DNA from 4 places in the Bradyrhizobium sp. SMVTL-02 genome. Region 1 is predicted to be linked to each of the others. Evidence: riboswitches for the same ligand, from Rfam matches in the RefSeq annotation. Region 1 holds a riboswitch; each other region holds the start of a gene.
What was found. Region 1 has a riboswitch for cobalamin ahead of ACNJYB_RS13680 (energy-coupling factor ABC transporter permease). Riboswitches for the same ligand answer to the same signal wherever they lie in the genome.
Positions count from the first base shown of each region.

Region 2: another riboswitch for cobalamin. It lies ahead of metE (5-methyltetrahydropteroyltriglutamate--homocysteine S-methyltransferase); the one in region 1 lies ahead of ACNJYB_RS13680 (energy-coupling factor ABC transporter permease).
Region 3: another riboswitch for cobalamin. It lies ahead of ACNJYB_RS07910 (ribonucleoside-diphosphate reductase subunit alpha); the one in region 1 lies ahead of ACNJYB_RS13680 (energy-coupling factor ABC transporter permease).
Region 4: another riboswitch for cobalamin. It lies ahead of ACNJYB_RS37995 (ribonucleoside-diphosphate reductase subunit alpha); the one in region 1 lies ahead of ACNJYB_RS13680 (energy-coupling factor ABC transporter permease).

Region 1 covers NZ_CP182469.1:2,940,674-2,948,063, forward strand. The annotation lists gene cbiE (precorrin-6y C5,15-methyltransferase (decarboxylating) subunit CbiE) at 1-769, shown strand, start outside; gene ACNJYB_RS13660 (cobalamin biosynthesis protein) at 766-1,134, shown strand; gene cobM (precorrin-4 C(11)-methyltransferase) at 1,131-1,913, shown strand; gene ACNJYB_RS13670 (cobyrinate a,c-diamide synthase) at 1,913-3,223, shown strand; gene cobA (uroporphyrinogen-III C-methyltransferase) at 3,220-3,951, shown strand; cobalamin riboswitch at 3,997-4,216, shown strand; gene ACNJYB_RS13680 (energy-coupling factor ABC transporter permease) at 4,254-4,931, shown strand; gene cobF (precorrin-6A synthase (deacetylating)) at 4,971-5,720, shown strand; gene cobT (nicotinate-nucleotide--dimethylbenzimidazole phosphoribosyltransferase) at 5,731-6,783, shown strand; gene ACNJYB_RS13695 (histidine phosphatase family protein) at 6,776-7,348, opposite strand.
Region 2 covers NZ_CP182469.1:1,680,228-1,687,617, reverse strand. The annotation lists gene ACNJYB_RS07895 (carbohydrate porin) at 1-1,499, opposite strand, end outside; gene ACNJYB_RS07890 (TauD/TfdA dioxygenase family protein) at 2,279-3,208, opposite strand; cobalamin riboswitch at 3,771-3,991, shown strand; gene metE (5-methyltetrahydropteroyltriglutamate--homocysteine S-methyltransferase) at 4,098-6,425, shown strand; one part of gene ACNJYB_RS07880 (IS3 family transposase) at 6,826-7,102, shown strand; one part of gene ACNJYB_RS07880 (IS3 family transposase) at 7,102-7,390, shown strand, end outside.
Region 3 covers NZ_CP182469.1:1,689,785-1,697,174, forward strand. The annotation lists gene ACNJYB_RS07905 (ribonucleotide-diphosphate reductase subunit beta) at 1-800, opposite strand, end outside; gene ACNJYB_RS07910 (ribonucleoside-diphosphate reductase subunit alpha) at 811-3,711, opposite strand; cobalamin riboswitch at 3,832-4,045, opposite strand; gene ACNJYB_RS07915 (DJ-1/PfpI family protein) at 4,482-5,084, shown strand; gene ACNJYB_RS07920 (ribbon-helix-helix domain-containing protein) at 5,180-5,578, shown strand; gene ACNJYB_RS07925 (hypothetical protein) at 5,750-5,905, shown strand; gene ACNJYB_RS07930 (tetratricopeptide repeat protein) at 6,010-7,390, shown strand, end outside.
Region 4 covers NZ_CP182469.1:7,926,294-7,933,683, forward strand. The annotation lists partial or broken gene ACNJYB_RS37980 (IS30 family transposase) at 112-274, opposite strand; partial or broken gene ACNJYB_RS37985 (IS110 family transposase) at 763-1,122, opposite strand; gene ACNJYB_RS37990 (ribonucleotide-diphosphate reductase subunit beta) at 1,964-3,037, opposite strand; gene ACNJYB_RS37995 (ribonucleoside-diphosphate reductase subunit alpha) at 3,028-4,863, opposite strand; cobalamin riboswitch at 5,073-5,285, opposite strand; partial or broken gene ACNJYB_RS38000 (hypothetical protein) at 5,306-5,544, opposite strand; gene ACNJYB_RS38005 (hypothetical protein) at 6,301-6,525, shown strand; gene ACNJYB_RS38010 (hypothetical protein) at 7,084-7,323, shown strand; gene ACNJYB_RS38015 (recombinase family protein) at 7,313-7,390, shown strand, end outside.

The DNA.
Region 1 (7,390 bases):
CGCGCGCATCATCTGCCTCGTGCGCGATGGGAAAGCGGCAGGTGATTTCGCAAAATGGTTGAGCGAGCGCGGATGGGGGGCCTCGGCCTTCTGGATACTCGCTGCGCTAGGCGGGCCGCGCGAAAGCATCAGGGAATATCGCGCGGACAGTTTTGCCGGTGATCTTGCTGAAAACCTGGTTACAGTAGCCATCGAGGCGAAGGGCACACAAGGCATGCCCCGCAGCACCGGACTATCAGACGATCTCTTCGTCCATGACGGCCAGATCACCAAGCGTCCGGTGCGCGCGCTGGCACTCTCGGCGCTGGCGCCGCGTCGCGGCGAGCGGCTGTGGGACATCGGCGCCGGCTCGGGCTCTATTTCGGTTGAATGGGCGCTATGCGGTGGAACGGCGATCGCAGTCGAGGGTCGAGAGGATCGCGCCGCGAATATCCGCAAGAATGCGGCTGCGTTCGGGCTGACGCACCGGATCACCGTCGTTACGGAGACCGCGCCCGAAGCGCTCGCGGCGCTTGACGTGCCGGACGCCGTCTTCATCGGTGGCGGACTCGATAACGCGATGTTCGGCGCCATCTGGTCGCGGCTCGTGTCGGGGGCGCGGCTGGTCGCACATTCCGTGACGCTGGAGACGGAGGCGCTGCTCAGCGAATTGCATCAGCGCCATGGCGGCGAACTGATGCGGGCCGAGATCGCACATGCCGCGCCGCTTGGCCGCTATCGCTCCTGGGAAGCGGCGCGCCCGGTCGTGCAGTGGAGTGTCGTCCGATGAAGGTCGCCGGGCTCGGATTCAGAAAGGATGTCACACTGACTTCGCTCCGCGAGGCGCTGCTGGCCGCCGGCGGCCCCGAAGGGCTTACGGCGATGGCAACTGTCAGCGACAAGGCCGACGCAGAGGCGCTGAAGCAGCTCGCACGTGAGTGCGGTGTGCCGATCAGGGCCGTTCCGGCCGAGACGCTGGCAGGCATCGACACGCTCACGCAATCGAAGCTCATCGCAGAGAAGTTCGGGACGGGATCGGTTGCCGAAGCAGCGGCGCTCGCGGCTGGCGGCCCGCGCGCGCGACTGATTGCAACGCGCGTGGTCTCGCAGGATCGCACGGCCACCGCCGCAATCGCGCAAGGAGACGGTCCATGACCGTGCATTTCATCGGTGCCGGGCCGGGCGCTGCCGATCTTCTCACCTTGCGCGGCCGCGACCTGATTGCGGCCTGTCCGGTCTGTCTCTATGCCGGCTCGCTGGTGCCCGAAGGCGTCCTGGCGCATTGCCCGCCCGGTGCGCGCATCGTAAATACCGCGCCGCAGTCGCTCGATGAGATCATCACCGAGATCGCAGCCGCGCACGCCGAAGGGAAGGATGTCGCGCGCCTGCATTCCGGCGATCTCTCGATCTGGTCGGCGATGGGCGAGCAACTCCGCCGCCTGCGCGCGCTCGGCATTCCCTTCACTGTGACGCCTGGAGTGCCGTCCTTTTCTGCCGCTGCGGCGGCGCTGGAAGCCGAGCTGACGCTGCCCGGTCTTGCCCAGACCGTAGTACTGACGCGCACACCTGGCCGCGCCAGCGCGATGCCCGAGGGCGAGAAGCTTGCCGCCTTCGCTGCGACCGGTGCAGTGCTTGCGATTCATCTCTCGATCCATCTGCTCGACCACGTCGTCGCCGAGCTCACGCCGTATTACGGCGCGGATTGCCCGGTCGCGATCGTGTGGCGCGCGAGCTGGCCGGAGCAGCGCATCGTCCGTGCGACGTTGGCGACACTCGATTCTGCCGTGGGTGGCGAGATGGAGCGCTCCGCGCTGATCTTTGTCGGCAGGACGCTGGGTGCGGCGGATTTCGACGACAGCCGCCTCTATGCCGCCGATTACGATCGCCGCTATCGGCCTGTCGGTGCCGAACCGCGCTTTCCGGAGGTCTCCTGATGCCGGCTGCGCTCGTCATCTCGGCTCCGGCCTCCGGCGTCGGCAAGACCACGCTGACGCTGGCGCTCGCGCGCGCCTGGCGCAATCGTGGCCTCGAGGTGCAGTGCTTCAAGAGCGGGCCGGACTATATCGATCCCGCTTTCCACGCTGCCGCCACGGGCCGCGCCTCCGTCAACGTCGATAGCTGGGCGATGGACCGCGCGACCATCGACCATCTCGTCAGCCGCGGCACGGATGCCGACATTGTTCTCGCCGAAGGCTCGATGGGCCTGTTCGATGGCGTTGCAGCGCGCGGTGTTTCCGGCACCGGTGCTTCGGCCGACATCGCGGAGATGCTGGGCTGGCCGGTGGTCCTTGTGATCGATCCCTCCGGGCAGGCGCAGACGGCGGCGGCGATCGCTGCCGGCTTGCGCGACTATCGGCCCGGCGTGCGACTTGCCGGTGTGGTGCTCAATCGCGTCGCCAGCCCGCGCCACGAAGACCTGGTGCGGCGCGCGCTTGCGGACATCGGCATCGCCGTGTTCGGCGCGCTGCCGCGTCACGCCGAGGTCAGCCTGCCGAAACGACATCTCGGCCTCGTGCAGGCGGAGGAGCAGGCCGACATCGGCAAGCTGATCGACGAGGCCGCGCGCTTCGTCGCCGCGCATGTCGATCTTGATGCGGTGCTGTGCTTCGCTGCCAGCTGGTCGCCGCGACCTACGGCGAATGGGTGGAATGTGAGGCCGCCCGGGCAACGCATCGCGCTCGCCCGTGATGCGGCGTTCTCCTTCGTCTATCCGCATATGCTGGAGGCCTGGCGCGCGGCGGGCGCCGAGATCTCGACATTCTCGCCGCTCGCTGATGAGGTGCCCGACGCGAGCGCCGACGTCTGCTGGCTACCGGGCGGCTATCCCGAGCTTCACGCAGGAAAGATCGCAGCCAATGCGCGGTTTCGCAGCAGCCTGCGCGCCTTCGTCGAGACGCGGCCGGTGCACGGGGAGTGCGGAGGCTATATGGTGCTGGGCGCAGGCCTCAAAGATGCCGACGGGATCCGTCATGAGATGACGGGTCTGCTTGGCCTGGAGACCAGCTTTGCCAAGCGCCGCATGCATCTGGGCTATCGTCTCGCCACACTTGCAACGCCGATGCCGGGACATCGGGCGGGCGCGCGCCTGCGCGGCCACGAGTTCCACTATTCGACCATCCTTGCCCAGCCCGATACGCCGCTGGCGGTCGTGCATGATGCAACGGGCGCGGTCATCGCCGAGACCGGCTCGCAGCGCGGCCGCGCCACCGGCACGTTCTTCCATCTGATCGCGGAGGACCGGTGAGCGGTTTTGTCTCCTTCGTCTCCGCCGGCCCCGGTGATCCCGAGCTCCTCACCGTGAAGGGCGCCGCGCGGCTGCGCGAGGCCGATGTCGTGCTCTATGACGATCTTGCCTCCGGCGCGATCCTCGATCTCGCCCGGCCTGGTACCAATCTCGTCGCGGTGGGAAAGCGGGCCGGGCGGCCCTCCACGAAGCAGCACCATGTCAACCGCCTCCTGGTCGACTATGCGGCAACCGGCGCGCGCGTGGTGCGGTTGAAGTCCGGCGATGCCGGCATTTTCGGCCGGCTCGAAGAGGAGATCGAGACGCTGCGCGAAGCCGGCATCGGCTATGAGATCGTTCCCGGGGTCACCTCGGCCTGTGTCGCCGCGGCGCAGGCGGGAATCCCGCTGACCCGGCGGCACACCTCGCGCCGCGTGCAGTTCGTCACCGGGGCCGATGTCACTGGCGAGCTGCCGCCAAACCTGAACTGGGCGGCGCTGGCCGACCCTGAGGCGACCACCGTCGTCTATATGGGCCGGCGCACGTTTCCGGCGCTTACCGCAAAATTGATCGCCCACGGCCTCGCCGCTGATACCCCGGCGCTGTTCGCCGAATCCCTCGGGCGACCCGAGGAACGGCTGGTCCGCACCACGATTGCCGAGCTTGCCGAGCAGCTTGCACGAGGCGGGGCGGCTTCGACGGCCGCAGTCATCCTGTTCGGTGCGCTGGCAGGGGAATATCCGTCATGAGGGCCACTGCCGCCGTTCGCCCCTTGACGCCTGCGATGCGAAAGAGGCACACAAGAGGGGCATGGTGCTCGACGCGGCGCAAAGCGCCGGAGCATAATCGGGAATGGGGATGGGCGGACCCAGTTGCGGCGCCCAAAACCCCAGCCGCCCCCGCGACTGTAAGCGGTGAGGGGCTCCGATCAGCCACTGGACCGCAAGGTTCGGGAAGGCCGGAGAACCCCAGTGAACCGCGAGCCAGGAGACCGGCCGTGCATGTTTTGAGGCCAAGGCCGTCGGGTGTGACGGCAGGAAGGAACTGAGCCATGCATATCGAACCGGGCGTCGTGACGGGCGCCAAGCTCGTGTTGAGTTACGCAACCGGCATCGCCGCAGGCGGCGTTGCCCTGAAGCTCGCCGCTGAGACCGTACGCGAGCAGGGGATCACGTCATTCGCGGCGCGGACGCTCGCCACCACGGGCCTCGTCTTCACCTTCTTCGAGATCCTGCCGCACTTCCCCGTCGGCGTCTCCGAGGTGCACTTCATCCTCGGTTCGACCCTGTTCCTGCTGTTCGGCGCCGCGCCCGCAGCCTTCGGCCTCGCATTGGGCCTGCTGCTTCAAGGCGTGCTCTTCGAGCCGGCCGACCTGCCGCAATACGGCATGAACGTCACCACGCTGCTGGTGCCGCTGTTCGCGATCCAGGCGATTGCCGCGCGGCTCATTTCCCGCAACACCGCCTATGTCGACCTCAGGTATCGCCAGGCGCTGGCGCTCTCGACCACCTACCAAGCCGGCGTGATCGCCTGGGTGGCGTTCTGGGCGCTCTATGGCTCCGGCTTTGCCATGAGCAACCTCGCCAACATCGCGGCCTTCGCGGCCTCCTACGCGCTCGTCATCGTGATCGAGCCGCTGGCCGATCTCGCCGTGCTGGCGCTGGCGAAGTGGCTGCGCGGTGTTACGGCGCCGGGCCTCGTCACCCCGCGCCTGCACAACGCGGCTTAAGAGACAAGGGGCGGCCGTCATGGCCCCCCTGTACGCCCGATGCTCACGCTCTCCCTGATAGGCATCGGTTGCGGCGATCCCGAGCAGCTCACGCGCGCCGCGATCTGCGCCATCAACGCGGCCGATCTGGTCCTGATCCCGCGCAAGGGAAGCGCGAAATCCGATCTCGCCGATCTCAGGCGGACGATCTGCACTGACGTGCTTACCAGCAACACGACGCGCATCGCCGAGTTCGACCTGCCGGTGCGCGACGCGACGGAGGCCGATTACCGCAAGGGCGTGGACGATTGGCATGATGCGGTCGCCGCCGCATGGTCGCAGACAATCGCGAACCATCTGGGCGGCGACGGCAAGGTCGCACTGCTGATCTGGGGCGATCCTTCGCTTTACGATTCCTCGCTGCGGATTGCGCGCCGGCTCGATCCCTTGCCTGCACTCCAAGTCGTGCCCGGCATCACCTCGATCCAGGCGCTGTGCGCGGCGCACGCGCTGCCGCTCAACGACATCGGCGAACCGTTTCTGGTCACGACAGGCCGTCGCTTGCGAGAGGGCGGCTGGCCGCAGGGCGTCGACACGGTGGTGGTGATGCTCGACGGCGGCACGGCATTCCAGTCGCTCGATCCGGAAGGGCTCCATATCTGGTGGGGCGCTTATCTCGGCATGCCCGACCAGATCATCATGTCCGGCGCGCTCACTGACGCGGGCCCGCGCATCGTCGCGCTCCGGCAGGAGGCGCGCGAGCGCCACGGCTGGATCATGGACAGCTACATTCTCAAGCGCAGGCCGTAAGCGAGGCAGCATGCTCCCCGGCTGGGTCACCCAGAAATGTCCCGATGTCTCCGCGACCCATCGCGATGCGGCGATCGCACGTCAGGCGCAACTGACAAAACCGACCGGCGCGCTCGGCCGGCTCGAGCAGCTTGCGATCGAGCTTGCCGGCCTCCAAGCGACCGAGCAACCGCGTGCCGCGTGCGTACCCATCATCATCTTCGCCGGCGATCACGGCATCGTCGCGCAGGGGGTGTCGGCCTATCCGCAGGCGGTCACCATCGCGATGATGGCGAATTTTGCCTCAGGCGGCGCAGCGATCTCGGTGCTGGCGCGCGAGCTCGGCTCAAACCTGGAAGTCGTTGACGCCGGCACGCTGACGGAGGGGGCGATGCCTGGCATCGTCACCGACAAGCCGCGCAGTGGCACCCGTGATTTCAGTGTCGAGGCTGCGCTCACGCCAGCAGAGCTGGTCTTCGCCTTCGAAGCCGGCCAGCGCGCGGTCGCGCGTGCCGAGGCCAGCCAGCCTGATCTCCTGCTCTTCGGCGAGATGGGCATCGGCAACACCACGACATCAGCGGCGATCGCCGCGAGCCTGCTCGGCGTCAGCGCCGAGGAGATCGCGGGCAGCGGCACCGGCGTCGATGCGGCGGGCCGTGCGCACAAGGCGCGCGTGATCGATGCCGCGATTGCGCGTCATGGCGTTGCGGGCGCCTCGGCCGAAAAGATCCTGTGTGCTGTCGGCGGACTCGAGATCGCGGCGATCGCGGGCGCCATCATTGCGGCCGCGCAGCGCCGCATCCCTGTGCTGATCGACGGCTTCATCGTATCGGTCGCGGCGCTGGCGGCCGTGCGGCTCAACCCGTCGTGTCAGCCATTCCTGCTGCCTTCGCATCAATCGGCGGAGCAGGGACATCGGCTGGTGCTGCGCGCGCTGAACGTGCAGCCGCTGATCAGCCTCGATCTCAGGCTCGGCGAGGGATCGGGCGCCGCCATCGCGCTGCCGCTGGTGAGGTCGGCCTGCGCGCTCCACAATGACATGGCGACCTTTGCGGAGGCCAATGTGCCTGACAGGCCTAGCTGACCCGCTGATTGACCGAGACCACCCGCCAGCCGCTCGCGAGCCGGTCGATCCGGGTCAGCGACAGCGGGTCGATGACGAAGCGTAACGCCGCCTCCGGTAGGAGATCGAGCGCGGTGCACAGCGCGGCGCGGATCGTGCCGGAATGCACGACGAGCGTTGCTGATCCGGCTCCGATCCGCGACAGTCCCAGCCGGACACGCGCGACCTGATCCTCAAAGCTCTCGCCGCCCGGTGGTCTCAGGTGCGCCGGATCGCTCCAGAATTGTACGTAGGCATCGTCGCCGCCCGCTGCGAGCTCGTCATGTCGCCGGCCGGTCCAGTCACCGAAATCCTGCTCGCCGAATTCGTCCACCAGAATAGGTTCGAGCCCCAGCGCCCGCGCCGTCTCGATCGTGCGCCGCGCAGGGCTCGCATAGCTCGCAGCATCCTGCGGCAGGCGCAACCGCAGCGCCTCCAGCTGCGCGCGGTCGTCCAGGTCCGCCGGTGCATTGGCGGCATGGATCGTCCCCTTAACGCCGTCGACGGGCGCATGTCGGATCAGCCAGAGGAAGGTTGCGCCTTCCATGCAAATCTCCGCGGAAGTTGGTGGCTGTGGCACTATCGCCGC
Region 2 (7,390 bases), 1.3 Mb from region 1:
GTGTATGTGATGCTTGTCGGGTTGTTGATGTACGTCAGTCCTACGCTCGAGTATATCCCGGGCGCCAGATGCGCGGTGTATGTTCCCGATATCGCCGTACTGTCGCGATGGACAAGATGGCCCTTAGCGACGGCAGCATCCACTGCAACGTTGCTCCACGCAGTATTGGTGGCAACAAGGGCAATCTGATCGCGTGGACGGCTGTCCCACAAGCCCTTTGCATAAAGACGGAGCTCGTAATATTGATTGACCCTGTTTAGGTCCGGCGGCGCGTACATCACAGAAAATCCTGCATAGATGCCACGAGCTGCCGAACCCTGCGGATCGGACTGCCAGAGTTGCCTGTCCGCTGCAACGTAATAGATGCTATTACCCTTGGCTCTCGGTTGCGTCGGGTACTGCAAGTCGGCGTAGCTGCTGGTGTTGAAACCGGCGCCTGCCCGCAACCAGGTTTCTGGCAAGCCTGGAGCAGCTTTGCTGTTGTAGCCAGTTTCGTCGAGGAGAAGAACGCCTGCGTTAGCCGTGCTCCAATCTAAGCCGGTCGGATTTTCGGTAATGTGTGCAAATTGACCGTCTGGACTGAGTGAGCGCTGTATTGACGTCCTATTGTAGAATCGCTCGTCAAAATTGTACTTCAGATTGAGAGCTGGCGTCGGCGCAGCATTATTGCTCATGCCGGCCTGGTACAGGATATTGGACGAAGCCCCAAAGACGTTTACTGCTGCGTTCCCTCCGACCACGGTACCCGTGAACTCATTTATGTTTCTAAGATAACCCATTTTGAGTTCGAGCTTCCCGTCAAAAAGCGTCTGATAATAGGCAATCGTATTGATCCCCGCTCTATCTGGCCCCCCGGGCTTCCAGGTCCAATACTGCTGCTGAGCTCCCACGATGATCTGGCCATCGGGAATCCCAAATCGACTGAGATCGTAGGTCACGATCAAAAAGTTGAGGGTATTAAATGTGGGGTTCTGACCAGAATATAGCTGATCGCGGATGGTGCTCCTCGCAGCATTCGGTAGCTGATTGGTTACGAAGGTGTTCACCGTCCCGCCAATATAGCCGATCCCGACTTCTGCCAGCGCAGATCTAAAGCCGCCGTAGTCCTGATCTATCGTATCTGCCGGACCAGGAATACTGAGCCACATACCTTTTTCGCGGAGGCCCTCGAACTTCACAAATGGATCAACCTTCCGTTGCGTTCTATTCTTGGCAACTGAAACCGCATTGTCCCGCGTTGCTGCAAATGCATTGGCAGTTTGTGCCAGGGCCTCGTCGGGTCGGGAGCTTCGAGGGAGCGTAGCCACGCGATTCTTCTTCTGATTTACTCCTTGGGTCATCTTTTTGGGAGCGCCACTTTCTGGACCAGGGACGGTGACAGCTTGTGCCAGCGCCGCACCCCCGAGAGGGCTCGAAGCGATGGACAGTGCAACAGCAATCCATCTTTGGGCGCTGGCTTCCTGACGTTGCTTTGTCAGGGCGATAGCGAAACGAAACAATAGACCAGCGCCAAGCGCTGAAATCGTTGAGGGCTCAGCGCTCGAGGACTGAGCGAGACGGTTTGCTGACGACTTCCCTGAGGCGGGAGGGATCGCGGTAGGAGTAGACCTGATTACTGCGGAAGACGAGACACTAGATCCATCACGCCTGCTGGCGCCGTCAGATCCATATTGCATCCCGACTTCCTTAACGTATGAGTTCGACCCTCGCTGTTCACGAATGCCATGCGTCCGACATCCGCATCAATTGTTAGGGTTGGTAGGTGACATGAGCCTCAGTGCATTGCTTCTCGATTCGCGCCCTCAGGTCCGATGGCACGAGATCAAATCGGCGCTCATCTCTCCAGCCTCGGTGCTTCGAATCATCTAGAGATTAGAGGACGCCGAAAGCGCCCGCCGCAAAGTGAACAGAAGCCTGTCGATTGTGACTGCGAAAGTCCTGGCGGCAGCTCGGCAACAATTGAGACCATAGCGGATGAACAACCAGACCGTGAGATCGGCGTGTGTGTAGGCAAAGGTTGCGCGTAAACACCTTCGAGAGGTTTCTTCGAAAGCCGCGCTCCCAACGAGCGCACTTTCGAGCTCAACACGTCGGAGAGGAGCCGAAGATACGGCTTACTGCTCCAATGAAATTGTTGCACTGCGCGCGCAGCTGCTGAACTCGATGGCGCGCCTCTCAGGGCTAGGTGCGGCTCGGCTTTTATTCGAGTACTCGCAGCAAGACATTCATGTTTGAATGTGTGGCGAAGCAGGCTACCGCGAGCAACGTTGTAACCCCGCTAGGCGACCTTCGCGGCCGGTTCCTTGGAGGCTTTTACGCGGGTTACGCTGCTCTTTCCATCGATGCTAACGGGCACTTCGCCGACGACCGTTGCGCGACGAACGAGACGATGCTGGTCGCCGTAGTCGTTCACCGCATAATGTTGCGTGGCGCGATTGTCCCAGATCGCGACATCGCCTTCCTTCCAGCGCCACCGCACGGTATTCTCGAGGGCCGTGATATGAGACTGAAAGAGATCAAACAGCTTCTGACCGTCGTATTTTGGAAGACCAACAAAATTTTGCACCAGAGCGCCAAGCACTAGCGCGCGTTCACCGGTCTCGGGATGCACGCGCACCACGGGATGCTCAGTCTGATAGATCGTTCTCGTGAAGATTTCGTCCAGATGTTTTTTGTCGAGCTCGCTGACGTGGGGCAATATTGCGTAGTCAAAGGCGTTGCTGTGAACCGCCCAGAGCTTGTCTGCAAGCCGTTGCAGCGGCGGCGCTAGGTCGAGGTACGCCGTAACGGTGTTCGACCAGACCGTATCGCCACCAAATGGTGGCATCACGAGACTTCGCAGTACCGCAATCTTGGGGTAGGCATCGACGAAGGTTCCATCGGTGTGCCACAAGTCGGCCCGGCTACCGGCGCGCGCGGAATCAAGCTCGATGATCGACGCCGTGCCTTTGATCGCACCGAGCGTCGGATGAGGTGCCAACTTCCCGAAACGAAGGGCAAATCGCTCTTGCTCCGCATCGTCGAGGTGCCCTTGGTCGCGAAAGAAGATGACCTTGTGCTCCAATAGCAACTCGTTGATCGAGCCGATTGTCTGCTCCGGCAAATCGCCCGATAGCTTGACATTTCGGATTTCTGCGCCGATGCGCGCTGCGCATTTGACGACGTCGCTGCGAGGAGCGACGCCATCCGACAAGACCGTGGCAGTCATGGCTCGAAATCTCCAATTTGCCGGCTTCCGCATACGGAATCTGCCAGAGTAATGGTGACAGCGTCGAGTTCCTGCTACGCTCCTAAAGCGAGCTCCGACTTATTGGTGCGGCTTCGCTACGATCTTGATCTAAGTTGGCGAGAACTGTCGGATTGATCAATTGCCAGAACTGGTAGTTGACCGGTGTGAAAAGCTGAAGCTGCAGCGCAAAGAGCCGCAAATCGGCGATAGTGACACTGAAGCGACAAGAAGCGGAAGCCTCTCTTCACTTCTTCTCGAGGCGCAAGAGTCAGAGAACAATGGCCGATTTGCGCGTACAGCGGCGGAGTTCGGAGCTGCACGATACATCTAGCCGACAACAGCACAGCGTGGACGACAAGGGCTAGTAAACATCTACAGGGCGCGATCGCACCTGACGGCGTGACGACCACACGCATCGTTAAAGTGGGAAGGCGCGCAATGCTTCACGCCGCTGTGGTCGGTGACCTCGATACTTCCATTGGTAAGAGCTTTCTTGCCGCAGCAAAGACGATCTCAGGGTTGACGTATCGCTTCTGTTGCAGATAATCGGAGGCGTCGAGGTTCTCCAGCGTTCGATCTGGAGCTAAGAGGGAAGCCGGTGCGCTCTCGATCCGTTCAGGATTGAAGTAATGCCGGCGCTGCCCCCGCAACTGTAAGCGGCGAGCCCGCATCCAAACGTGTCACTGAAGCAGAAGCTTCGGGAAGGCCGGATGCAGGCGATGACCCGCGAGCCAGGAGACCTGCCCCGACAACGTGTTCGTCCACGGGCGGGGTGTCCGGTGGTACGCCTAGTAGCGGGCCTCGCTTTCGCGGCCTCCTGCCTGCGTTTCCGCCATGGCCTTTGCCCCCACACAATGGGGTTAAAGCTATGTCTCTTCTTTCACTTCCTGTCGCAACACTCGGCACGCCGCGTATCGGACCACGCCGTGAGCTCAAGCTGACGCTCGAAGGCTATTGGGCCGGCAAGATCGGCAACTCGCAGCTTCTCGAAGCAACGGCCGGTCTTCGCGTCGCCAATTGGGCGCGTCAGAACTCGCTTGGCGTTACCGTGATTCCGTCGAACGACTTTTCACTCTACGACCAGGTTCTCGATACGAGCGTCATGGTTGGCGCCATTCCTGAGGCGTATGGCTGGGACGGCGGTCCCGTATCGCTGAAGACCTATTTCGCCATGGCACGGGGCTCGCAAGACAAGGAACACGATGTGAACAGCGGTCACGCGCAAGATCATGGCGTCGCTGCGCAGGAGATGACCAAGTGGTTCGATACCAACTACCACTACATGGTGCCCGAATTCCATAAAGGACAGACCTTCAGGCTTTCCTCCCGCAAACCGATCGAGGAATATGAGGAAGCGAAAGCCCTTGGCTATCAAACGCGCCCTGTCTTGGTCGGACCGGTTACGTTTCTGAAGCTCGGCAAGAGCTCGGATCCAACCTTTGATCCGATTTCGCTTCTTGAGAGCCTAGTGCCCGTCTATGTCGAGGTTCTCAAGGAACTGGCGAAACGTGGAGCCGAGTGGGTCCAGCTTGATGAGCCCTATTTGGTGCTTGATCTCGACGAGACTACGCGGAATGCGCTCCGGCGCGCCTATGGGCGTCTCGCTGAGGAGGTGCCTGGCATCAAGATCATGCTTGCAACTTATTTCGGAGCGATCGGTGACAACCTGGCGACGGCTCTGGGATTGCCCGTGGCCGGCCTGCACGTCGATCTGGTTCGCGCCCCCCAACAATTGAGCCAAATTGAATTTGGCGCCCGCGCGGACCTCGTGCTTTCGCTCGGGGTCATCGACGGCCGGAACGTGTGGCGCTCGAATCTGTCGGTCCTGGTTGAGCGGCTCAAACCTTTCATTGCAAAGTTCGGCAAGGATCGCGTGCAGCTCGCCCCCTCTTGCTCGCTCTTGCATGTCCCAATCGACGTTGAGCTCGAGACCGATCTCGATTCGGACGTGAAGAGGTGGCTTGCCTTCTCGGTCCAGAAGATCGACGAGCTCGCGACCTTGGCGAAAGCGCTTGCAGGCGACAGAAATGCCTCTGCCGCACTTTCAGAATCAGACCTCGCAGCGAAAACTCGCCGGGCATCGCCGAAGATACATGACAGGGCCGTCGTCCAGCGGACGGAGGCGATTGACGAGGCTATGTGCCGGCGCAACGACGCTTTTGCGACCCGTAGCGAGGTTCAGCGCAAGCGCTTCGGCCTGCCGCTTTTCCCCACGACCACGATCGGGTCGTTCCCACAGACCACCGAAGTACGCAACGCCCGCGCCGCCCATGCTCATGGAGAGTTGACCAAGGCGGAATATGAAGACTTCCTGAAGGAGGAAACGGCTCGCGCGGTCCTGTGGCAGGAGGAGATTGGGCTCGACGTTCTTGTTCACGGCGAGTTCGAGCGCAACGATATGGTGCAGTATTTCGCTGAGCAGCTCTCCGGCTTCGTGTTCACTAAACATGGCTGGGTGCAGTCTTACGGCTCACGTTACGTTCGTCCGCCGATTCTGTTCGGCGATGTCTCGCGGCCGAAGCCGATGACCATCGAATGGTGGCGCTACGCGCAGTCGCTAACCAGAAAGCCGATGAAGGCCATGCTTACCGGGCCGGTGACGATCCTGAATTGGTCGTTTGTCCGTGACGATATTCCGCGCAGCGAGGCCTGCCGTCAGATCGCGCTCGCGATCCGTGACGAGGTTGCCGACCTGGAAAAGGCCGGCGCAACCATGATCCAGATCGATGAGGCCGCGCTACGCGAAGGTTTGCCCCTCCGGCGTTCCGATTGGAAGTCTTATCTCGACTGGGCCGTGGAGAGCTTCCGCCTCTGTTCCTCCGGTGTTGCCGATGCGACGCAGATCCATACCCATATGTGCTATTCGGAGTTCAACGCCATCATCGATGCAATTGCCGCGATGGACGCAGATGTCATCTCCATCGAAACGTCCCGTTCTAAGATGGAGCTGCTCGATGCATTCACTGCCTTCAAATATCCAAACGACATCGGCCCCGGCGTCTATGACATCCACTCGCCGCGGGTTCCCGAAGCTGCCGAGATGGGGGATCTCATCGCGCGGGCCCGCCGACGACTCTCGGACTCACAGCTCTGGATCAATCCGGATTGCGGCCTAAAGACCCGCAAATGGACCGAAGTCCGTCCGGCGCTCGTCAACATGGTTGCAGCGGCCCGCGAAATGCGCAAGGCGTCCTGATGCCAGGGTAGCTAGCGGTTAAACGGTATGTTTGACGAAGCTTCCCAATGGGTTTCCCCCTCTAGGCGCTGAGTGGGTGGCGCCTAGCAGGTTGACGGCGCGTCCGGCAGCATTCGCGACCGCGAATGATCACATACAGCCGAAGCGCCACGAGCGTCGATTGCATCTGACGCATCAAGTCACAGTGAGCCGCATTTGGACTGTGTCCCACTTCCGCGGTGGCCATATGTACCTAGACAGACGCGGGGCGCTGAACTGGAGGACATGAAGACTGGCGCGGGTACGTGGTGCCGAGCTAACGACAATTCAACCAAGGGCCGGCCCAGTTGAAATGGACCCCGATTGTGGGACCACGTGCTTAGTTGGAAGGGGCTGCTCCGTTTGATAGACGGAGCGCATGATGACAACGAAGACGAGACGCAAGATCGACGCGGCACTGAAGGCAAAGATCGCGCTGGAAGCCGTGCGGGAGCAGACGACGGTGGCCGATCTGGCCCAGCGCTATGAGGTTCACCCGAACCAGATCTATGCCTGGAAGAAGCAGCTACTGGACCAGGCGGCCCGGGCCTTTGACGCGGGTGTCGGGCGGGAGAGCGAGGACGCTCGCGAACGAGAGATCGAGAAGCTGCACGCCAAGATTGGACAACTGACAGTCGAGCGCGATTTTTTAGCGCGGAGGTCCGGAAGATGAGCACGCCGGACCGTCGAGGAATGCTCGATCGCGCCGACATGGCGCTGTCGATTCGCCGGCAATGCATGTTGCTTGGTATCGCCCGCTCTGGGGTCTACCGGCCGCCACGGCCGGCCAACGACAACGACCTCGCCCTGATGCGGCGCCTCGACGAGCTATTCACCGCCTGGCCGTTCCTGGGCTCGCGGCGAATGACCGCGATGCTGAAGGCTGAGGGGCTTCAGGTCAATCGCAAGCGTGTGCAGCGGTTGATGCGCAAGATGGGCATCGCGGC
Region 3 (7,390 bases), 1.3 Mb from region 1:
TGAATGCTCTCGTCGCGCAGGATGTACTGATACTGTTCGGCGATGCCGACCATCTTGTTGCGGCGGCCGAGCGACAGGATCTGAGCAAATCCGGTGTAGAACCACATGCCTTCGAACACGACGTAGAAGGCAACGAGATCGCGCAGGAAGGCGCGGCCATCGTCCGGCGTGCCGGTCTCGAACGACGGATCGGCGAGGTGCTGCGTGTGCTTGAGCGCCCAAGCCGCCTTGTCGGTGATCGAGGGCACCTCGCGGTACATGTTGAATAGCTCGCCCTCATCTAGCCCAAGGCTTTCGACGATGTACTGGAAGGTATGGGTGTGGACTGCCTCCTCGAAGGCCTGCCGCAAGAGGTACTGCCGGCACTCGGGATTGGTGAGATGGCGATAGATCGCCATCACGATGTTGTTGGCGACGAGCGATTCCGAAGCGGCGAAGAAGCCGAGATTGCGCTTTATCGTGCGCCGCTCGTCCTCCGTCAGCCCGTTGCGCGACTTCCACAAAGCGATATCAGACTGCATCGAGACTTCGGTCGGCATCCAGTGATTGTTGCAAGCGGACAGATATTTTTCCCAGGCCCATTTGTACTTCAGCGGCAGGAGCTGGTTGACGTCGGCCCGGCAGTTGATCATCTGTTTCTCATCGACCGATACGCGGCCGCCGGCGCGGTCGATCACACCGAGCCCCGTCGGATCGGCCACCTCGAGCTTGAGCCGCGTCTTTTGAGGCCGGGTGGTGGTGGGGTTTGGGGCGGCGGGAGCCGCCGTAGCCATCGTTTCGGTATTGGACCAATCAAGCATCGTCATCTCCTTACTGGCAGGCTTCGCATTCGGGATCGTTGATCCGGCAGGCCGTCATGCCGTCGAAGTCCGGCCCCGCAATCGCGGCGGGGACCACGATCGGCGCGTACGAGATCGCCGCCTTGGCCGAGACGGCGTTGAGCTTGCCGTCAGTTCCCTTCAGGGTCGATTTCTCGACATGGGTGGCACCGTGAGATCGCAGATAGTAGGTCGTCTTCAGTCCACGGCGCCAAGCCAACCGGTAAAGCGCATCGAGCTTTTTGCCGGATGGATTGGCGATGTAGAGGTTGAGCGACTGCGACTGGTCGATCCATTTTTGCCGGCGCGCAGCCGCTTCAATCAGCCAAGAGCTGTCCACCTCAAATGCTGTCGCATAAAGGTTCTTGAGATCGTCGGGCACCCGATCGATCTGGCCGACGCTGCCGTCGAAATATTTCAGGTCGGAGACCATCACCTCATCCCACAGGCCGCGGGCCTTAAGGTCGCGGACCAGGAGCTCGTTCACGACCGTGAAGTCCCCGGACATGTTCGATTTGACGAAGAGATTTTGATAATTTGGCTCGATCGACTGCGACACGCCGCAGATGTTGGAGATGGTCGCTGTCGGCGCGATTGCCATGACGTTTGAGTTGCGCATTCCGCCAGCGACGACCTTCTCGCGTAGGCGATCCCAGGGCAGCGTCGAAGAGCGGTCGAGATCGAGTCCGCCGCGGGCATCGTTAAGAAGTTGGATAGAGTCGAACGGCAAAATACCTTTCGACCAGAGCGAGCCTTCGAAGCTTGGATAGCGTCCGCGCTCGCTTGCGAGATCTGAGGACGCCTCGATGGCGTGGAAGGAAATCGCCTCCATGCTGATATCCGCGAACGTGACTGCCGCATCCGATGCGATCGGGATGCGCTGGACCTGAAGCGCCTCCTGAAAGCCCATCAGGCCGAGACCGACCGGCCGGTGACGCATGTTGGACCGGCGCGCCTCCGGGATGGTGTAGAAATTGATGTCAATGACGTTGTCGAGCATCCGGACGGCGGTCGTCACCGTCCGCTTCAGTTTTGCCTCGTCGATGCCGTCGGGGCCGACATGACTAAGCAGGTTGACGGAGCCCAGATTGCAGACGGCGACTTCGTCGGCCGAAGTGTTCAGCGTGATCTCGGTGCACAGATTCGAGGAATGGATCACGCCCATGTGGCGCTGTGGCGAACGCAAGTTGCAGGGGTCTTTGAAGGCGATCCAGGGGTGGCCGGTCTCGAATAGCATGGTCAGCATGCGACGCCAGAGGTCGGTAGCTCGCACCGTCTTGAAGAGGCGTATCCCGCCGTCCTTGGCTCTGGCTTCATAGGCCTCGTACGCGGTCCTGAATGCCTCGCCGTAGAGGTCATGCAGGTCCGGCGTCTCATCCGGCGAGAACAGCGTCCACTCGCCGTCGGCGTCGACGCGCTGCATGAACAGGTCCGGAATCCAGTTTGCGGTGTTCATGTCGTGCGTCCGGCGGCGGTCATCGCCGGTGTTCTTGCGGAGGTCGAGGAATTCCTCGATGTCGACGTGCCAGGTCTCAAGGTAAGCGCAGACCGCGCCCTTGCGCTTTCCACCCTGGTTGACGGCGATCGCAGTGTCGTTGGCGACTTTGAGGAACGGGATGATGCCCTGGCTCTCGCCATTGGTGCCCTTGATGTGAGCGCCTAGGCCGCGAACTGGCGTCCAGTCGTTGCCGAGGCCACCCGAATATTTGGCGAGCAGCGCATTGTCCTTGATCGACTTGAAAATGCCGTCAAGGTCATCGGCGACGGTGGTGAGGAAGCAGGACGACAGCTGCGGACGCAGCGTGCCAGAATTAAACAGCGTGGGTGTCGAGGCCATGAAGTCGAACGATGACAAGAGATCGTAGAACTCGATCGCCTTTGCCTCGCGATCAATCTCGCGCAGCGCCAGCCCCATCGCAACCCGCATGAAGAAAGCCTGCGGCAGCTCGATTCGCTTGCCGTGCTGATGTAGGAAATAGCGGTCGTAAAGCGTCTGAAGACCTAGGAACTGGAAGTTTAGGTCCCGTTCCGGCTTCAGCGCTGCGGCGATCCTGTCGAGATCGAAGCGGGCAAGTTCGGGATCGAGCAGCTCGGCGTTGATCCCGACCCTCACATAGGCCGGAAAGTATTCGGCATAGAGCGTCGCCATGTCGGCTTGCGAGGCCGACGTCGCAACACCATGAACGTGCGAGAGCACCTCGCCGCGGAGCTTGTCGAGCAGCAAACGCGCGCTGACGTAAGAATAGTTTGGCTCGTGCTCGACGAGGGTACGCGCTGCCATGATCGAAGCCAGCGCCAGCTCGTCCTGGCTGATGCCGTCGTAGAGATTGCGCCTGGTCTCGGCCAGCACGGGCTCCACAGAGACGCCATCGAGGCCGGCGCAGGCTTCGCCGATGATCAGCGCGAGGCGATTGGTATCCAGACCGACACGGGAACCGTCCGTCAGGGTGACGTGAAGCGCCGGAGCGCCGGCGGGCGCCGGCTGCGCGGCCGCGTCCTCGGCGCGCTGACGCGCGCGCTCTTCGCGATACAACACATAAGCGCGCGCAACCTTGTGGTTCTCACTGCGCATCAAGGCGAGTTCGACCTGATCTTGAACATCCTCGATATGGAAGGTGCGTCCTTCGCCCGCGCGCCGCATGAGCGCAGCGACGACCTCGTCGGTCAATTGCACAACGCTCTCATGCACGCGGCGAGAGGCGGCCGCCGTGGTACCTTCGACGGCCAGAAAGGCCTTGGTCATGGCCAACCCGATCTTGGGGGAGTCAAATGGGGTGACCTTGCCGTTACGGCGAATGATCTGCATGGTCGGCTCGCTTGGCGCGAGCGTTCGCGGACGCGACTGGATAATGGCAGCGGACGCATTGTCCGCGTCGTGTAGGTTCAGTGACATCAATAGGCCCCGTGATGCGCGTTGTGTTTGAACGGGGCGATAAGGAAGGACGCTGACGCAGCGCCGGCAGATATGTTGCCGGACGGTGCGTGTAAGCGACCGCCGGACACCCCGCCCGTGGACGTTCTGGTCGTCACGGCAGGTCTCCTGGCTCGCAGGTCGTTGCACTTCCTGTCTTCCCGGCGCAGTCGCACCAGTGACGTCGTTCGGAAGCAGCTCGCTGCTGACAGTTGCGGGGGCAGCGCCGGAATTCCGCGCACAAGGCGCAGTTCACCGGCTTCCCTCTTAGCCACTAAATCTTGCGATCAAGCGGACCGTGATGACGATATGTAGTGATATTCGGGACGCGCTGTCAACAGCTGATGAGGCTCGTAGATTTTTGCACGCAATCTTGACGTCGTTCCCGCGCTCGCCCGCGGTGATGTCGTCTATCCGCCGAGGGCTCAGCTATGCGGACGGAGTCTGGCAGGCGACGATTTGGGTGAGCGGCGGCGCACGAGCGGGCAAAGCTCAAGTCCCTGAGATTCAGGCGCGGCGGGACGTACGCTTCCTTGGAGCCCCTGGTCGAGATATGAAAGTCTGCACCGTGTGAAGATAGCTTGTGACAAAGCGCGCGGATATTGCTCATCTTTCCGCGTACAATCCGACGACAGCGTGCACGTGCCGCTCGCTCGACTGCGTTAACGGGTTAACACCAAGTCTCGTCCGGCGTCTGTATCCTCAGACCGCGCAAAGAGCGAGCGTTGGAACCTAAGTTCGGAGGATAATGCATGAATGGCAAGCGCATTCTGATGATCGTCGGGGATTTTGGTGAGGACTACGAAATAATGGTCCCGTTCCAGGCCCTCCTCGCCGTCGGACACACGGTTCATGCCGTCTGCCCCGGCAAGGCCGCAGGCGACACAATCGCAACGTCGATCCATGATTTCGAAGGCCAGCAGACCTACAGCGAAAAGCGCGGCCACAACTTCACGATCAATACCACGTTCGCCGAAATCGATTCCTCATCTTATGACGCGCTCGTGATCCCGGGGGGCCGAGCTCCCGAATACCTTCGCACCGATGGACGGGTGATCGAGCTGGTTAGATACTTCTTCGCTGCTGAGAAGCCCGTCGCCGCAATCTGTCATGCGGCGCAGCTCCTTGCGGGCGCCGACGTGCTGAAGGGGCGCACCTGTTCGGCCTATCCGGCCTGCCGCATCGAGGTCGAACTTGCCGGCGGCGTTTATGCCGAGATCCCAATTAATGGCGCCGTGACAGATCGCAATCTGGTCAGCGCGCCGGCTTGGCCGGCTCACCCCGCGTGGCTATCGCAATTTCTTGCCGTTCTGGGGACGACGATCAGCCATTCCGGCCTGCGCCGCGCCGCATGATCGTTCGGCTTGACGACGTGAATGAGCGTAGGTACGGGCGCAGGGCGGGGTGATAGACTGTGACCCGGCTCTTTCTGCTGCCTGAGGCGGCGCCCATGTGCAGGCTCTTTGTCAATGCGGATGCGGAGCTTTGGCAGACCCGGCTGAAGTCCGTGCGAATGCGCGGTTTCTCCACCAGCATCCGCTTGGAGAACCTTTACTGGCGGATTCTGGAGGAGATCGCGCAGCGCGATGGCATGACACTCTCGCAGCTCCTGGACCGGCTGCATGAAGAATTGCTGGAGGACCGGAAGAATGTGGAGAACTTTTCCTCGTTCCTCCGCGTCTGCTGCGGCCGCTATCTGATGCTGCAACTCTCTGGCGACATCCCGCGCGATTTCGCCACACCGGTCAGATCGCTAGATGCCAACCGCATCCTCGAGCGCGAGGCACGACGCTTTGCTGCGGACGCCGGGAGCGGGAGTAACAAATCGAGGATTTCAGTCACTGGTTAGGCAGAATTGCGTCAATCGATGGCGGTTGCCGCAGCTCGTCTGGGGCCCACGCGACAAAGCCGAGCCTCCAGTCACAACGGTCCAAGCGCCAGATCGGGTCTTTTTGCTAGCGCCATCTGAGCCGCACTTCCAATTTTTTTGATAGCGACAGTCAAGGAATCTCGCTGCGGATTGGCGCAGCAACTCACTATTCTTTTCCTACACGACTGGCCGCACTTTCGCTTGGTCTGGCGTGCCAGAGAAGGAAAGGAGAACGTGATGAAGAAGAAGATCGCTGAGATCAAGACCACCATCCGCACCACCACTCCGTACACCGGTACGCTTTAGGTTGGTTCGACGAGTGCCTTGAATGCATCTACCTGATGAGAGCATAGCGGCAAGGAGGGTGGTCCTTTCGACCACCCTCCTTTGTGACAGTTCCGGAGAGTCGAATGGTTGATTTGATCCAGCAGCGCATTGCCCCGGCCATATCATCTTCCGTCGAACTCAGTCCGATCACTATTTTGAAGGCAGAATCGGGCATGGCCCCGATTCCGACGATCAAATCGGCACTCGCGCGCTCCGGCTGGGACATCTTAATCACTGACGGAGACTGGCGGACCGGCGGCTATCTTGCGGGCCTGCAAACGCTCATCGACGCCGAACTGACGTGGGCTGCTGAAAATGGCCCAAAGCTGGTTGAGGCGGCACAACAATCCTTGAAGCGGCTATTCCCTCTCCTGGTCAGCGATGCCTTTAGCGTGCCGAAGGATCTCACCAATACCTCGAGCAAGGAGGAGCGCACACGCTTCTATCATCATGAATACCAAAACAAACTCTTGGTTGGATTAGCCGAATTCCTGATCAGGTGTGCCCGAGAGCGCAACGAACGCCGCATCCTCGTCATCGACCGGGCGGCTACCCTGTCCACCCCGGCGAAGAACCTGATCAAGCTGCTCGATAGGCTGGACGACGATGCGCGCGTGTTTCGGTTTCTCCTGATCGATTATGAACAACGCCTCTATTTCCAGGACGCCAGCGAAGTTCATTTCGGCAGATATAGCATTCAGGAACTCGGGCCGATCCTGGATCGGAATCTCGCTACGGAGAAACAGCGGCAGATCTATGAGGCAAGTGGTGGGAATCCGCTGATCGCCGAGGCCTTGAGCAAATGCGCGGGAGCCGGATTGCCGGTCATCGGCTATCTCGAGCCGATCGCGATTGTGGATCTCCATCTGGCCACTCTCAACACCGGGGAACGACACAGCCTTCTCAAATCGTACATTGAATCCGATTGCACGATGCCTGATCTCATCGCGCAACGAAACTATGCGATCTTCGAGCAGGCGACCGCAGATCATCTGCACGAGCAGGTGCACCGCGCTTCCCTCGACCGCTATCTGGCGGGCGAGGCGCCGCTCGTCATGCTTCATGCGCTATCGATAAGGGACAAATACAAGCGTCTGGAACTGGTTGCAGAACCGAGTCAGATCCTCCAAAGCATCGGCCTGTATGACCTCTGGTTCGGCTACTTCGGGGAAATTTTCGCCGATCCTGCGCTTCGCACCTACGGCTCGGGAGATGCCCCGGCGAACGCCGCCTTCATCAACGCGGCTTTTGTACTGTATTCGCTCGGCTGCGGGCGGGTGTCCGTTCCCTATCTGAATGAATTCTACAAGACATTCCCGAAGAGCCGATACACGCCAACGGTTCTCTATGCCCAATCAATGACGTATGGACGCTATCAGCAGCCGGTCAACCTCACGGTGGCCGAAGAGTACGCCGTCCGAAATCTGGAGATTATCGAACGGGATTTCAAGGAACACGACAAGT
Region 4 (7,390 bases), 3.4 Mb from region 1:
GAGATTGCAGGGGTTGGGAGGTGCTCCCCGGCAAGGTTGATTGGGACTGGATCGGCGGCGAGATCGCGCCGCTCTACAGCGAGAATGGTCGGCCGGGGATCGAGACCCGCTTCATGATCGGGCTGTTGTTGTAAGGGCGACCGTCGGCTTGAGGATGTCAGGCGTGGCAAAAGAGGGCCGGGCGTTGAGGGCCGCTGCTACAGCGATATCTCGTTCCGGCGCTGTGGATGCTCAGGTCTGTGCCTTTCGGAAAGTACTGCCGCAGCAACCCGTTGGCCGCCAAGATCGGGGAGCTGACCCTGGAGAGTCGACGTGCACCGAACCAGATCACGCAGTGGAAGGCCCAGCTTCAGGAAGCGGCGGCCGATGTGTTCGCAGGATGTCGGGGGCATCGAGATCGAAGCCGAAGGCCATCTGGCCAAATATGTGGACCAGCAGCAGTCGCTGGGTTTCAGTTCCGTGTCCAGCAAATCCTGCTGAAGGGCTACGTCAGCTTCGCCGAGGAGCACGGCGACCGGCACATCAGAAGTGCCCGGGTCCTGGCATGGGCCGCACGAGCGCCGTCAGCGGAGCAGCGCCGCAACCGGTTGCTTACCGCGCGGCGGTTCGCGCTGGCGATGCATGCCGAGAATCCGCGCCATCAGGTTCCAGCGGCGGATGCACTCGGCCACGCTGTCGTCAAGCGGCGATCGCCTTATTCTATAGTGCGGACGAGATCGCACGATTGCTTCGCGCTGCGGCGGCACTCCGGCCGGTAGATGTGACTGCCGTTAGCTCGCCGGCGCGTCGCAGCCGCGCGAGAGAAGCGGCATCCCGGCGGTTGGTCTTCACACGATCGCCCGGCTTCCTCGGGATTAGCGATGGCGCTACCACCGTGCATTCGTGGCCGAGCGACCGGATCAGGCGATATAGACCGTAGCCAGTTGGGCCGGCTTCGTAACAGAAGTGGACGTGGTCAAACCGGTTGGCAATCCGCCCTATGACGCGGCGCATGTTGGTGGTGGAAGCATCCACCTCACCGAAGAACCGAACCTCCCCCTCCCGGCCTGCATCCGCAATCGCGACGGCATTTCTCAGCTTGGCTACATCGATTCCGACAAATGCTTCTCTATAATCTGCCACGGCTCGTCCTCCTGTGATGAGGATCGGCTCGGTACGCCCGAGCCGATCCTCGGACGCGCAGTGTAGGGCGAGCCACCTCACCCGAGAGCCGGACATACGGTCTACCACTAGACTAGAAATGTCATCGGTGAGAGGACAGCTAGGCTGGCCTGATCGCCCTATGTTCGACCCGCCGGAGGCGCGGTCGATGGTGGGGACGCCGCCGGATAGGCTCGGTTGCTCGGCTTGCCACGCTTCTTCGACAGCAGTGCCGCAGGACCTCCGATCCGATAGGCCTTCAGCAGCCGGAATGCCTGCCGCGATGTGACCGGAAGCAGTTGCGCTGCCATCGCACTGCAATCCGTTCCGCCACAACATCCCGCAACACATGCACCCGGTCGATCTCAGCCCGGCTCATCGACAGCACCGTCATCACTCAAAATCTCCAAGCCTCCTGCCTTAGCCTGAACGCATCTAAGCCGGGCCGGCAAGGGCCCCTGCCCCGCATTGATGGCGCCTTTTGGACGCAGCCAAGTGATTTCAATGATCCTTCGGGTGCTATGAATCGACGGAACGAGAAGTCCTCTGGTCCCTTGTCGCATTCGAGCGGATTCGGGTCGTAGAGCCCTCCACATCATAGCCGCTGAAAACAGCCGCCCACCATCAAAGGCGGCTGTGATCGTCTTGCGCCTGACGGCTGGAAACAGGAAGGGCAGAATCGTATCGTCGACCATGGCCGGTGTGGTTGCCTCGATGATGTCAGCGCAGAATTGGTCTCAGCAACCGAATCTGACGTCCCATCAGCGGGTTAAACCACACTCGCCTCGCAGCCACCCACAGGCCATTCATCAATAAAGATGGGCTAGATACGGCCGAAAGCCGCCCACACCCCGTTTTCGCCGTCCCAGCTGCCGCGGCTTGCCGCCTTGGAGTACTCCGTGGCGCGCTGCTCGAAGAAATTGGCGTGCTCGACACCATTGAGAATCTCGACAAGCCACGGCAATGGATGCGCCTTGAGCTGGGTGAATCCGCCCTCCTTGGCCTCGAAGAAGCCGAAGACCGGGGCAATCCGCAGCTGGGTCAGTCGCCAGTCGGCGACATAGCGGACGTAGGCGTGGATCTGCTCAGCTCGCATGCCCTCGATCTTGCCGAGGCCGAAGGCGAGATCGACGAAGTTCTCCTCCAGCTTCACCATGGTCTTGGCGACGTCGACGATGTCGTCACGGACAGCGCGCGTCACCGCGCCGGTTTCGCGGTGCCATTCGTGAAACAGCTTGATGATACCCTCACAATGCAGACTCTCGTCGCGCACTGACCAGCTTACGATCTGTCCCATGCCGTTCATCTTGTTGTGGCGCGGGAAGTTGAGCAGCATGGCGAAGCTCGCGAACAACGCCATGCCTTCGGTGAAGGCGCCGAACATCGCCAAGGTCCGAGCGACATCGGCCACGCTGTCGACGCCGAACTCGTGCATGTAGTCCGCCTTGGCGCGCATCTCGGCATAGCCGCGGAATGCCTCAAACTCGGACTTGGGCATGCCGAGCGTCTTGAGCAGCAGCGCATAGGCGTCGATATGAACCGTCTCCATGTTGCTGAAGGCCGCCATCATCATCTGAACAGTGAGCGGCTGGAAGATCGGGATGTAGCGCTTGAGATAGTTGTCCCCGACCTCGATGTCCGACTGAGTGAAGAAACGAAAGATTTGGGTGAGCAGCGCGCATTCGCTGGCGGTGACGCGGTCCGACGCCCAGTCCTTGAGGTCGGCGCCGAGCGGCACCTCCTCGCCCATCCAATGGGTCTGCTGCTGGCGCTTCCAGAACTCGTAAGCCCAGGCGTAGCGATCGACATCATAGGTTCCGGTCGCGTCGAGCAGCCCCACTCGTCCCTTGCCGATCAGCGTACGCGGATCGACGGCCGAAAGATCGATCACTGACATGCAAGGCACTCCTCATAATCAGTACGCTGTGGCTGCGGCGCCGCCACCTTGTCGCTGTCGCCGATCTTGCCAGCGAACGCCGCGCGCGAGATAGACTTTGAGCGGCAGTAGTAGAGGCTTTTCAATCCGCACTGCCATGCCGTCCAGTGCAGCATGTGAAGGTCCCATTTATCGACATCGGCTGGGAGATAGAGGTTGATCGACTGGCTTTGGCAGATGAACGGGGCGCGGTCGGCGGCAAGCTCGACGATCCAGCGCTGGTCGATCTCGAAAGCGGTGCGAAAGATCGCTTTCTCGTGCTCCGACAAGATGTCGAGACGGGCCACCGACCCTTCGTGTGCTATAATCGACTGCCACATCGCCGAAGTGTCGGCGCCCTTCGCCGCAAGCACTTTGGCGAGATGCGGATTACGCACCGAGATGGCGCCGGACAATGTCTTATGGGTGTAGATGTTGGCCGGGATTGGCTCGACGCAGGCGCTGGTGCCGCCGCAGATGATGCTGATCGAGGCGGTCGGCGCGATCGCGATCTTATGGCTGAAACGCGCCATCACGCCGCGTTCCAGGGCATCCGGGCACGGACCACGCTCGCGCGCGAGCGTCACGGATGCCGCGTCGGCGTCGCGACGGATTTTTCGGAACATGTTCAGATTGAACGACTTGGCCATGACACTTTCCATTGGAATGCCCTTGGCCTGCAGGAAAGAGTGGAAGCCCATGACGCCGAGGCCGACGGAGCGCTCACGCAGGGCAGCGTAGCGGGCACGCTTCATGCCGTCCGGCGCCACCGTGATGAAGTGGCTGAGCACGTTGTCGAGGAAGCGCATGACATCCTCGATGAAGGTGGGCTCCTCACTCCACTGGTCCCAGGTCTCGAGGTTGAGCGACGACAGACAGCAGACCGCGGTGCGCTCCTCGTCGCGATGATCGATGCCGGTCGGCAGGGTAATTTCGCTGCACAGGTTGGAAGTCGAGACCTTGAGGCCCAGCTCGCGCTGATGCTTGGGGAGCGCGCGGTTTACGGTGTCGATGAACAAGAGATAAGGCTCGCCAGTCTGGAGCCGGTTCTCAAGGATGCGTTGCCACAGCTGGCGGGCATCGATCTGGCGGACGACCTCGTTAGTCTTCGGGCTCCGTAGAGCGAATGCGGTGCCGGCGCCCACGGCACGCATGAACTCATCGGTGACGTTGACGCCGTGATGCAGGTTGAAGCTCTTTCGGTTGAAGTCGCCGGACGCCTTGCGAATCTCGAGGAACTCCTCGATCTCGGGATGGTGGATATCGAGATAGACCGCCGCCGAGCCGCGCCGCAACGAGCCCTGGCTGATCGCCAGCGTCAGGCCGTCCATGACGTGGATGAACGGGATGATGCCTGAAGTGACGCCGCCCTTCACCTTCTCGCCGATCGAGCGAACATTGCCCCAGTAGGTGCCGATGCCGCCGCCGTTGGAAGCAAGCCAGACGTTCTCGTTCCAGGTACCGACGATGCCTTCGAGCGAGTCCGCCACCGAGTTGAGGAAGCAGGAGATCGGCAGGCCGCGCGTGGTCCCGCCGTTGGAGAGCACCGGTGTGGCCGGCATGAACCATAGCCGGGACATCGCATCATAGAGACGTTGGGCATGCGCAACATCGTCCGCGAAAGCGCAAGACACCCGCCCGAACATGTCCTGGTAAGTTTCGCCGGCGAGCAGATAACGGTCGGTCAGCGTCAGCTTGCCGAACGACGTCAACAAGTCGTCGCGCGACGGATCGAGCGTGAGGTCGGCCGGCTTTGGCGATGGCGCGAGGGGCCACGGCAGCGGAGCCGGCGATGGCGAAAGGGGCACCAGACACGGCTCAGGCGCCGCAGGCTTCGCCTGCGCTAGGCGCGGCCGCACACTCGGTGGCGCGACGAGATGACCACGCTGATCGAAATCGTAAGACGGCGACATCGGCAACCCCGCGATGTTAGGCGCCGGGGCCGCGCGGACGACTTGCGAGGAGAGCTGGCAAGTGTGCCCGGCTGCAAGCGCCCCACCGGGGCACCCCGCCCGAGGACTTTCGTTCAGTCGCGGCAGGTCTCCTGGCTCGCGGGTCGCTGGGGCTGTCGGCCTTCCCAGCGCTGTCGCGCCAGTGACCATGATGACAACCGCTCGCCGCTTACAGTTGCGGGGGCAGCCTCGGAATAGCCGTTGCCGGCGCACCGGGTTCCCTCTTAGCTTCCATCCTACGAGATGCGGATTGGAAGACCGTGACGGACTACATATAGGCACCGCTCGCAGAGATTCGTCAAGGCGGCGCCGTCAAGTTAACGAATTGGAGCAGCCCCGAGGTCAAGGTTCGGCGAGCGCTTGTCGTGGAGATCTCGCGCCAAGTCGCAAAGGCTCGCTCGCGCGAAACACGACGGAAATCGGCAGTGACGGCTCCGAGAGAGAGGATGTGGAAAAGGTTCGCGACCTGAGCATGAACTGACAGAAAAGTTGAGCCTGACGGGACGATTTGAAACGCTTCATGATTCGATCGCGTCGACCCGGCGATGTCCGCTGTAAGTGCCTCCCGTCGAGTCTCTACCCCTCGCCCTGGCGGGGGCTTGGCTCGGGGAATCACTTTCCAAACCGAAAGTGCCTTATGTGATGGGCTACGCGACCGTCGGGCTCGCAGGCGGCGTGGTCGCGCGCTTTGTTCACGATTCCAAAAGCTGCTTGGTTTGCCTCCATGAACATCGGAAGGACGAGAAACATATGTCCAAACCGCGTCTCGATAATACCGGAATCGTCACGCCGTTAGGGTGCAATGCGCCTACATTCACCGGAGGAGGCTTTGATCTGCAAGAAGTATCGCTTGAAGTCGTTCGCAGTGCGGTCGGATTGCTCTCAGAAGGAAAGTACGACCCCGGCACCTGGCAAGTGTCTATCCTGACACTGCAAGGCCAAAACGGAGTACGTGTGCTGCCACGCTGGGAGCATTTGATTGCCCCCCCACATCCACGCTGTTGGGCCGGGGAATGAACGTCTTGCTTTCTTCGCACGTGATGCGGGCAATGTGCAAACTTGCTTGCGAATTTGTCCCCCTCGAGAATGGCGGAGTTCTTCTCGGCTGGCGCGCGGGGAAAGACCGGGTGGTAATCGACCTTCGCAGTCCGGCCCGCACGCCCTTCACGGGCGACACTGTTTCGTGCCCGATCACGCTTGGCAGGTCGCGGAGATTCGGCGGGCTTTTCAGGATACCGCGGGTGACGTTGATTACCTCGGCGATTGGCACTCGCATCCGGTGGCGCCGCGGCAATGAGCGATCTGGACTCGGCTACGCTGCGGCGCATTGCTCGCCGCGTGAAGGAGCCGCTCATGCTGATCGTGGCAGGCGGCGAGATCAATCAAGACTGGTCGGCGCGTTGTTGGAAAGGGCGCATTAATGGGCGATTTCTGAGGCGCCGCTTGGAGGCACAACCACAGGAGCTAAAATTGTTCGATCCGCCACACGATTGGGCAACCGTCCGTCACGCTGTATGAGCCGACGCTTGGCGTGTAAGTCGCTCGGATGAATTGGACCAGTTCGGAACAGAGCTGGCCCCGGTTGTTTGGACAGAATTTCCGCGTTGATAGGTGGAGCGTCTGCCGTGGTTAGGCTGCCATGCGGAGCGGCAGCGAGTTGAAGTAGGCTTGATCCGGAGTGCCGCCGTCAAGGCTCGAGTGAGGACGCCGGCCATTGTACAACAACGTTTAAGAATGCCCACAGGACCGTTTTTCGCGAGGTTCTTTATCGGCATCATCCTTGGTTTGGTCGCCGAGTTTGCGTTCATGGGACCGTCGATAAGGCTGACGATGTCGTTTTCCGCTGCAACCTGGACGGCGCGCAAGCAGATCGTTGGCTGGAAGTTCCAGCATGGATGTTCGAGCGGACGGCATGCCCTGACGCTGAGCCTTTGACAGCTCATCCGCTTGTTAGCATCGATGCACTTACCGCGCTTTCTGCGCTTCTCGATCTGGCGTTGAAGGATCGAACGCCATCAGCTGTCCTGGTTTCTGGCGCATCCAAAGGCTCTCACCACCAGAATCGGGGAGCGACTCATGTCACGCCAGACGGCAATGCCAGGGAGCGGATGCCGACACAATCAAAAACCGCGATTGCAGCGGCAGATGGACCTGTTCGGGAGCGGCCTGTTGAACAGCGCCATCGGCGCGCCGGCATGGTCGGAGCTGCCGGCGGAAGTACGGGCGGTCCTGACGAGTCTGATCACGCAGTTAATCCTCGACCACGCTGCGGCGACGGCAACGCCGCGCGCAAAGGAGGTCGGTCATGATCTGTGACAAAGTCAGGCCTCATCATCTCGCGCGCAAGGCGATTCTTTACGTGCGTCAATCCTCAACGCATCAG